DNA from 3 places in the Streptomyces sp. NPDC001220 genome. Region 2 is predicted to be linked to each of the others. Evidence: riboswitches for the same ligand, from Rfam matches in the RefSeq annotation. Region 2 holds a riboswitch; each other region holds the start of a gene.
The links. Region 2 has a riboswitch for cyclic di-AMP ahead of ACWDGI_RS42550 (M23 family metallopeptidase). Riboswitches for the same ligand answer to the same signal wherever they lie in the genome.
Positions count from the first base shown of each region.

Region 1: linked by a shared signal. The riboswitch ahead of ACWDGI_RS37655 (M23 family metallopeptidase) and the one ahead of ACWDGI_RS42550 (M23 family metallopeptidase) in region 2 are both predicted to bind cyclic di-AMP.
Region 3: linked by a shared signal. The riboswitch ahead of ACWDGI_RS01815 (NlpC/P60 family protein) and the one ahead of ACWDGI_RS42550 (M23 family metallopeptidase) in region 2 are both predicted to bind cyclic di-AMP.

Region 1 covers NZ_JBSFJE010000021.1:42,970-45,224, reverse strand. Annotated here, with positions in the region: gene ACWDGI_RS37660 (M16 family metallopeptidase) at 1-857, shown strand, start outside; cyclic di-AMP (ydaO/yuaA leader) riboswitch at 1,104-1,267, shown strand; gene ACWDGI_RS37655 (M23 family metallopeptidase) at 1,280-2,035, shown strand; gene ACWDGI_RS37650 (GntR family transcriptional regulator) at 2,246-2,255, shown strand, end outside.
Region 2 covers NZ_JBSFJE010000033.1:3,196-5,450, reverse strand. Annotated here, with positions in the region: gene ACWDGI_RS42555 (aldo/keto reductase) at 1-233, opposite strand, end outside; gene ACWDGI_RS42550 (M23 family metallopeptidase) at 389-1,426, opposite strand; cyclic di-AMP (ydaO/yuaA leader) riboswitch at 1,436-1,593, opposite strand; gene ACWDGI_RS42545 (PP2C family protein-serine/threonine phosphatase) at 1,862-2,255, opposite strand, start outside.
Region 3 covers NZ_JBSFJE010000001.1:374,429-376,683, reverse strand. Annotated here, with positions in the region: gene pcrA (DNA helicase PcrA) at 1-491, opposite strand, end outside; cyclic di-AMP (ydaO/yuaA leader) riboswitch at 815-988, shown strand; gene ACWDGI_RS01815 (NlpC/P60 family protein) at 997-2,154, shown strand.

The sequences.
Region 1 (2,255 bases), on a different contig from region 2:
CCCGACCGCGCCAGGGCACCGAGGACACCGTCGAGAAGATCGACGCGGCCGCCGTACGCGCGTTCTACGACCGGCATGTCCGCCCCGCCACCGGCACCGCGGTCGTCGTCGGCGACCTCACCGGCATCGACCTGGACGAACTGCTCGGCGAGACCCTGGGCGCCTGGCGCGGCTCCACCGCCCAGCCCCGGCCGGTGCCCCCGGTCTCCGCCGACGACACCGGCCGTGTCGTCATCGTGGACCGCCCCGGAGCCGTCCAGACGCAGCTGCTCATCGGCCGCATCGGCGCCGACCGGCACGACCGCGTCTGGCCCGCCCAGGTGCTCGGCACCTACTGCCTGGGCGGCACCCTCACCTCCCGCCTGGACCGCGTCCTGCGGGAGGAGAAGGGCTACACCTACGGCGTCCGCGCCTTCGGGCAGGTCCTGCGGTCCGCCCCCGACGGCAGCGGCGCCGCCATGCTCGCCATCAGCGGCTCGGTGGACACCCCGAACACCGGCCCGGCGCTCCAGGACCTGTGGACGGTGCTGCGCACCCTCGCCTCCGGCGGCCTCACGGACGCCGAGCGCGACGTCGCCGTGCAGAACCTGGTGGGCGTGGCGCCGCTCAAGTACGAGACGGCGGCGGCCGTCGCAGGCACCCTGGCCGACCAGGTCGAGCAGCATCTGCCCGACGACTTCCAGGCCACGCTCTACCGGCAACTGGCCGCCACCGGCACCGTGGAGGCCACCGCTGCCGTCGTGAACGCCTTCCCGGTCGACCACCTGGTGACCGTCCTCGTCGGCGACGCGGCGCAGATCAAGGAGCCGGTCGAGGCCCTCGGCATCGGCGAAGTGACGGTCGTCGCCGCCGAGTAGGCGGAGCGGACCGGCCGGCGCGAGCGGCGAAGCAGGGAGCGCGGCCGGACGAGCGGCACGCGCGCGTGCAGCGGCCCTGGTGACCGTCAGGTCACCAGGGCCGCCGAATGTCCGAATTGGGGCGGAGGTTGCCTGTCTGCCCTGTGGGATGCGCGACAAAAACCGTGATCGGTTTGAGCAGGGCGTGGACGTCCTCGTAGGTTCTTCCGGACTGTCCGTCAGGCAGTGCGCCGCGCCCGCGGCACCGGACAGTCATCGCCGAGTCCCCGTACGGCGCGAGCCAGGGGAGCCGGGGACCCATGCAGTCCCTGGGGTGAATCGGGCGCCCGCGCGAGCCGCGAGGGGGCCCGTAGGAGACCTTCCTGCTCCGAACCCGTCAGCTAACCCGGTAGGCGAGAGGGAAGGAAAGGACCAGCCTCTACATGGCGTTCATGTGCGCCTCCGGGAAGCACCGTCGCCCCGGCCGGGTGAAGCGCACCACCGCGCAGGCCGCCGGCATCGCGGCCCTCACCACCACGGGTGTCATCGGCACCGTCTCGGCCGCCCCGGCGCTCGCCGCGGAGAACTCCGTCGAGCAGACCGGCCTCACCCCGGTGATCACGGTCAGCGACTCGGTCGCCGACCAGATCGACGCCCAGGCCGCCGCGCAGACGGCCGCCGCCGAGCGCAAGGCGGCCGAGGAGGCCGCGCGCAAGAAGGCGGCGGAGAAGGCCAAGAAGGAGCGCGAGGCCGAGGCGCGCGCCGCGCGGGCAGCCGAACGCAAGCGCCTCAACGCCTTCGTCGCGCCGATCTCCGACTCGTACGTCTCCACCGGCTACAAGACCGGTGGCTCCCTGTGGTCCTCCGGCGCCCACACCGGCATCGACTTCCACGCCGCCACCGGCACGGTGGTGCACGCGGCCGGCACCGGCACGGTGGTCTCCACCGGCTGGGGCGGGTCCTACGGCAACCAGATCGTCATCAAGATGGCCGACGGCATGTACACCCAGTACGGTCACCTGTCGTCGATCGGCGTCTCGGTGGGCCAGAAGGTCACCCCGGGCCAGCAGATCGGCCTCTCCGGCGCGACCGGCAACGTGACCGGCCCCCACCTCCACTTCGAGGCCCGCACGACCCCGGAGTACGGCTCGGACGTCGACCCGGTCGCCTATCTCCGCAAGCACGGCGTGAACGTCTGACCCGAGCACGGCGACGAACATGTGACGTCACCGGCGAGAGCCCCGAAGCCCCGGCCCCCGAGCCGGGGCTTTCGTCGTTTTCGTGTGCCCGGTGTCCAAAAAATATGCATGGATTCAGGGCCCCCGTCGGAAATTCCGGCTCATTGCAATAGAGTCACGGAACGGACGCCACTCGGCGGCGTTTCACGGGGATTAAGGCGGAGGTCGGACATGCGTATTC
Region 2 (2,255 bases):
ACGGTCTCGGACTCGCCGCCCTTGTGGCCCTCGATCCAGGCCGAGTACGAGTCGGCGGTGTCCACGAAGTTGCCGCCCGCCGCCGTGTACGCGTCGAGGACGGCGAAGGAGGTGGCCTCGTCGGCGGTCCAGCCGAAGACGTTGCCGCCGAGGCAGAGCGGGAAGACCTCCAGGTCGGAGGCGCCGAGCTTGCGGAGGGAATGGGAAGCGGGAGAAACGGAAGAAGGGGTCATGCCTCAGTTCAACATCGCCCGCCTGCGGACCGATGCCGCCACAACGCGAAGTTCTCGTAAAAGCGGAAGGCCCCGGCCGGCCTCCGGGCACACCAGACCGGCAGCCCTGACGTCGGGGGGTTGTCGTCAGGGCCGCCGGGGATCCCTGGGGTCCGTCAGGGGTTGAGGCCCTTGCCGCGCAGCCAGGTCATCGGGTCGATGCCGGTGGCCTGACCGCCGGGGTGGACCTCCAGGTGGAGGTGCGGGCCGGTGACGTTGCCGGTGGCGCCGACGCGGCCGATGACATCGCCGGTGGCGACCTTCTGGCCGACCTTGACGCCGATCGAGGACTGGTGGCAGAACCACAGCTCGGTGCCGTCGTCCAGGGTGATGATCGTGCGGTAGCCGTACGACCCGGCCCAGCCGGCCTCCGTGACGGTGCCGCTGTGCACGGCCTTGATCAGCGTGCCGGTGGGGGCGGCGAAGTCGAGGCCGGTGTGGTAGCCGGAGGCCCACATGGAGCCGGCCTGCCCGAAGGTGCCGGTGATCGTGTAGGAGACGACCGGCAGCGTGTACTGCTTGGCCAGCGCGGCGAGCCGCTTCTGCTCGGCCTGCGCCTTCTCGGCGGCCCGCGCCTGCTCCTTGGCGTCGGCGGCCTTGGCGGCCGCGGCCTTCTCCGCCTTGGCCTCCGCGTCGGAGACCGCCTTGTCGGCGGCGGCCACGGCCTTGGCGGTGGCCTTGACGTCGAGCTGGGTCTGCTGCTGCTCGGCCTGGGCGATGATCCGGCTGCGCAGCGCCTCACCGGCGTCGGAGGAGGAGTCGTCCGCGTCGGTGGCGGTCGTCGTGGTGACGCTGCTGAGGGCGGTCTGGGTGGCGTGGTGGCCACTGCCCTCGCCGAGCAGGGAGTCGACGGAGGACGGCAGGTCGGGCAGCGAGATGGAGACCGGCGGCTTGCCGGTGTTGGCGCTGGCCATGCCGCCCGCGCCGACGGCGGCGATGACGCCGACGCCGAGGACCGTGGAGCTGCGGGCGAGGCCGCCGCCGCGCTGCTTGGCGACCCGGTGCCGGCCGCGTACCGGGGCGAGGGACTCCTCGGTGGGGTTCCACTCCTCCCAGGGGCCCTCGTCGGTGCGGTAGCCGCCATAGCCGTAGGTCTCGGGTTGACGCTGGCTGGGCACGAACGGGGCTGTCGGGGCAGGCCGGTTGGACGCCACGCGGGCGCACTCCTTTCCTTCCGCCGCCTACCGGGTTAGCTGACGGGTTCGGAGCAGGAAGGTCTCCTACGCGCGTATACCGGCCGATCTCTGGCGGCGGCAGCCGTGCGATTCACCCCAAGGTGGTGGTTCCCCGGTTCCCTTGCGGGATTCGGCGCGTGCGCACGGAGCCGTCGCGGGTGACGGCTGGGACGACCGCGCTGCGTTATCGAACGTTAATAGACCCAGCTGTCAGATTCCAAGCTGTTCGCCTTGATCATTAAGCTTTCCAAGCATGGACTTACCTGCCATGAACGGCCGAAAACGGTCGAGTTGACCATGCGTTCTGTTCGGCTCAGGAGTCACACACGTTTTGATGGTGACTCAGCCGTTACGCGGAGGGCGGTCGCCCGTGCACCGAGGGTGACGATCCCCCGTACGGACCGGTCACCGCACTCAGGGCCGGCGTACCGCGAGCAGTGCCATGTCGTCCGTCATGCCGCCGCCGGTATGCCGGCGCGCCTCGGCCGCGAGCCGGGCCAGCAGCGGGCCGGGTGCGGTGACGACCCGGCCGGTCAGCCGCCGCTCGGGGTCGTAGAACCGGCCCTGCGCGTCCCGCGCCTCGGAGAGGCCGTCGGTGTGCAGCAGCAGCGTGGCCCCGCTCGGGAACGCGTACTCGGCGGCCCGGTCCGGCCAGGCCCCCAACCCGGCCATGCCCAGCGGCAGCGCGGCCTCGGGCGCGCATACCGGGCTCACCCTGCCGTCGCCGTACAGCAGCAGGGGCGGCGGATGGCCGCGGTTGACGATCCGGACCGTGCCGTCACCGTGCGGGAGTTCGGCGAGCACGGCG
Region 3 (2,255 bases), on a different contig from region 2:
TCCCTGCGCAGGATCCGCACGCAGGCGCTGTGGAAGGTCATCACCCACATCGCGTTGGCGCGCGGGCCGACGAGGTGCTCGACGCGCTCCTTCATCTCGCCCGCGGCCTTGTTGGTGAAGGTGATCGCGAGGATCTGGCCCGGGTGTACGTTCCGCGCGCCGAGCAGGTGCGCGATGCGGTGGGTGAGCACGCGCGTCTTGCCGGATCCGGCGCCGGCCACGATCAGCAGCGGGGAGCCGGCGTGCACGACCGCCGCCCGCTGGTTCTCGTTCAGCCCCTCCAGGAGCGCGGCCGCGTCCAGGGCCGGGCGGGCGGCGCCGTCGCGGTAGTAGGCGTCCCGGTCCGGGGGCGCGTCGAACTGCCCGCCGAACAGGTCGTCCGGAATCGGCTCCGGTACGTGCTCGTCCTCGGGCGGCGGCGGGGGTTCCTCCTCGTGGCCGCGCGGGGGCTGGAGGCTCGCCAGGAAGCTGTCGTCAAAGAGGCTGCTCATCGCTCTCCGAGTCTAGGGCGCCCCACCGACAACCGGTCCCCACCCCGGAAACTCACCGCGGTCACCCACCAGAATCGGCCCCTCACGGTCAGCGATCACACACCGTGAGCACGGGCGTGCCCGTCAGCCGGGGGCGCGGACCACCCGGCCGCACCGGACAAGTAGCCGCATACCATCCCCGATCGACCGATCCACCCGAGCCGCAACGCCAAGGTCACGAAAATGTATCGGGCATATCGCACATCAAACTTCACACAGAGCACACGAGTTGGCTACCGTGCCGAGCAGGCCGTACGACCCCCACCGGCGAACGTCGCCGGGCCGCACGGCCTCCGCCGAGTCCAGGGTGCCACCGCGCACCCGGAGCCGGGGACCCACACCGAACCTTGGGGTGAATCGGTCCCGCCTTCCCACCGGGGAACGGACCGTAGGGCAACCCTTCCGAACCACCCGCCCGAACCCGACAGCTAACTCGGTAGGCGGAGCATGGAAGGAGTCGCCCCCGTTGGCGTCGCACCGCAAGTCACGTCCGTCCGCAACGCGCGTAGCAGGCATACGCACCCCCGCCCTGGCCACCGCCGCCCTCACCTCCGTGGCCCTGCTCTCCCAGACGGCCAACGCCGCGCCCTCCGAGGACGGCAAGCCCAGCCTGGAGGAGGTCGAGAAGAAGGTCGACGCCCTCTACCGGCAGGCCGAGTCGGCGACCGAGAAGTACAACGCGGCCAAGGAGAAGACCGGCAAGCAGCGCAAGCAGGTCGACACCCTGCTCGATGACGTCGCCACGCGCACGGACCGGCTCAACAAGGCGCGTGAGGAACTGGGTTCCTTCGCCGCGGCCCAGTACCGGACCGGGGCCAGCGCACCCGACACGGCGACCTTCCTGCTCGCGGACAGTCCGCAGGACTACTTCGACCAGACGCAGCTGATGAATCGGCTGACCTCGCGTCAGAAGGACGCGGTCGACGACTACGCCACACAGCAGTCCGCGACCATGGCGAAGCGACAGGAGGCCGCCAAGAGCCTGGAGACGCTCACCGACACCCAGGACGACCTCAGGACCGCCAAGAGCACCGTCCAGACGAAGCTGGCCTCCGCGCGGGATCTGCTGTCGCAGCTGACCGCCCAGGAGAAGGCGCGGCTGGCGGAGATCGAGAAGAAGCAGCAGGCGGAAGCGGCACGCAAGGCGGCGGAGCTCGCGAAGCAGCAGGCGGCGGCCGCGAGGGACGCGTCGTCGACGTCGACCTCCAGCGGCTCCTCTTCGTCCTCTTCGCCCTCTTCCTCCTCCCCGTCCGACTCCGCCTACGGGACGAAGGCCGCCAAGGCGATCGCCTTCGCCCGTGCGCAGGTCGGAAAGCCGTACGTCTGGGGCGCCACCGGCCCCGGCTCCTACGACTGCTCCGGCCTCTCCCAGGCCGCCTGGAAGGCCGCCGGCGTCTCCCTGCCGCGCACCACGTACGACCAGGTGAACGCCGGCACCACCGTCTCCCTCGCCGACGCCCAGCCCGGCGACCTGGTCTTCTTCTACGACGACATCAGCCACGTCGGCATCTACATCGGCGACGGCATGATGATCCACGCCCCGAAGCCCGGCGCGTACGTCCGGGAGGAGTCGATCTACTACGGCGGCGAGTCGATCATCCACAGCGTGGTGCGACCGGCCTGAGGGGCGCGCGCGCCAGGGGGGCGCGCCGCGATGGCGCGTGCGCGGAGCGCGTGTGGTGAGGGCCGGGCGCGCCCGGATGCCCACGCGCGAGCGTGCGCGTC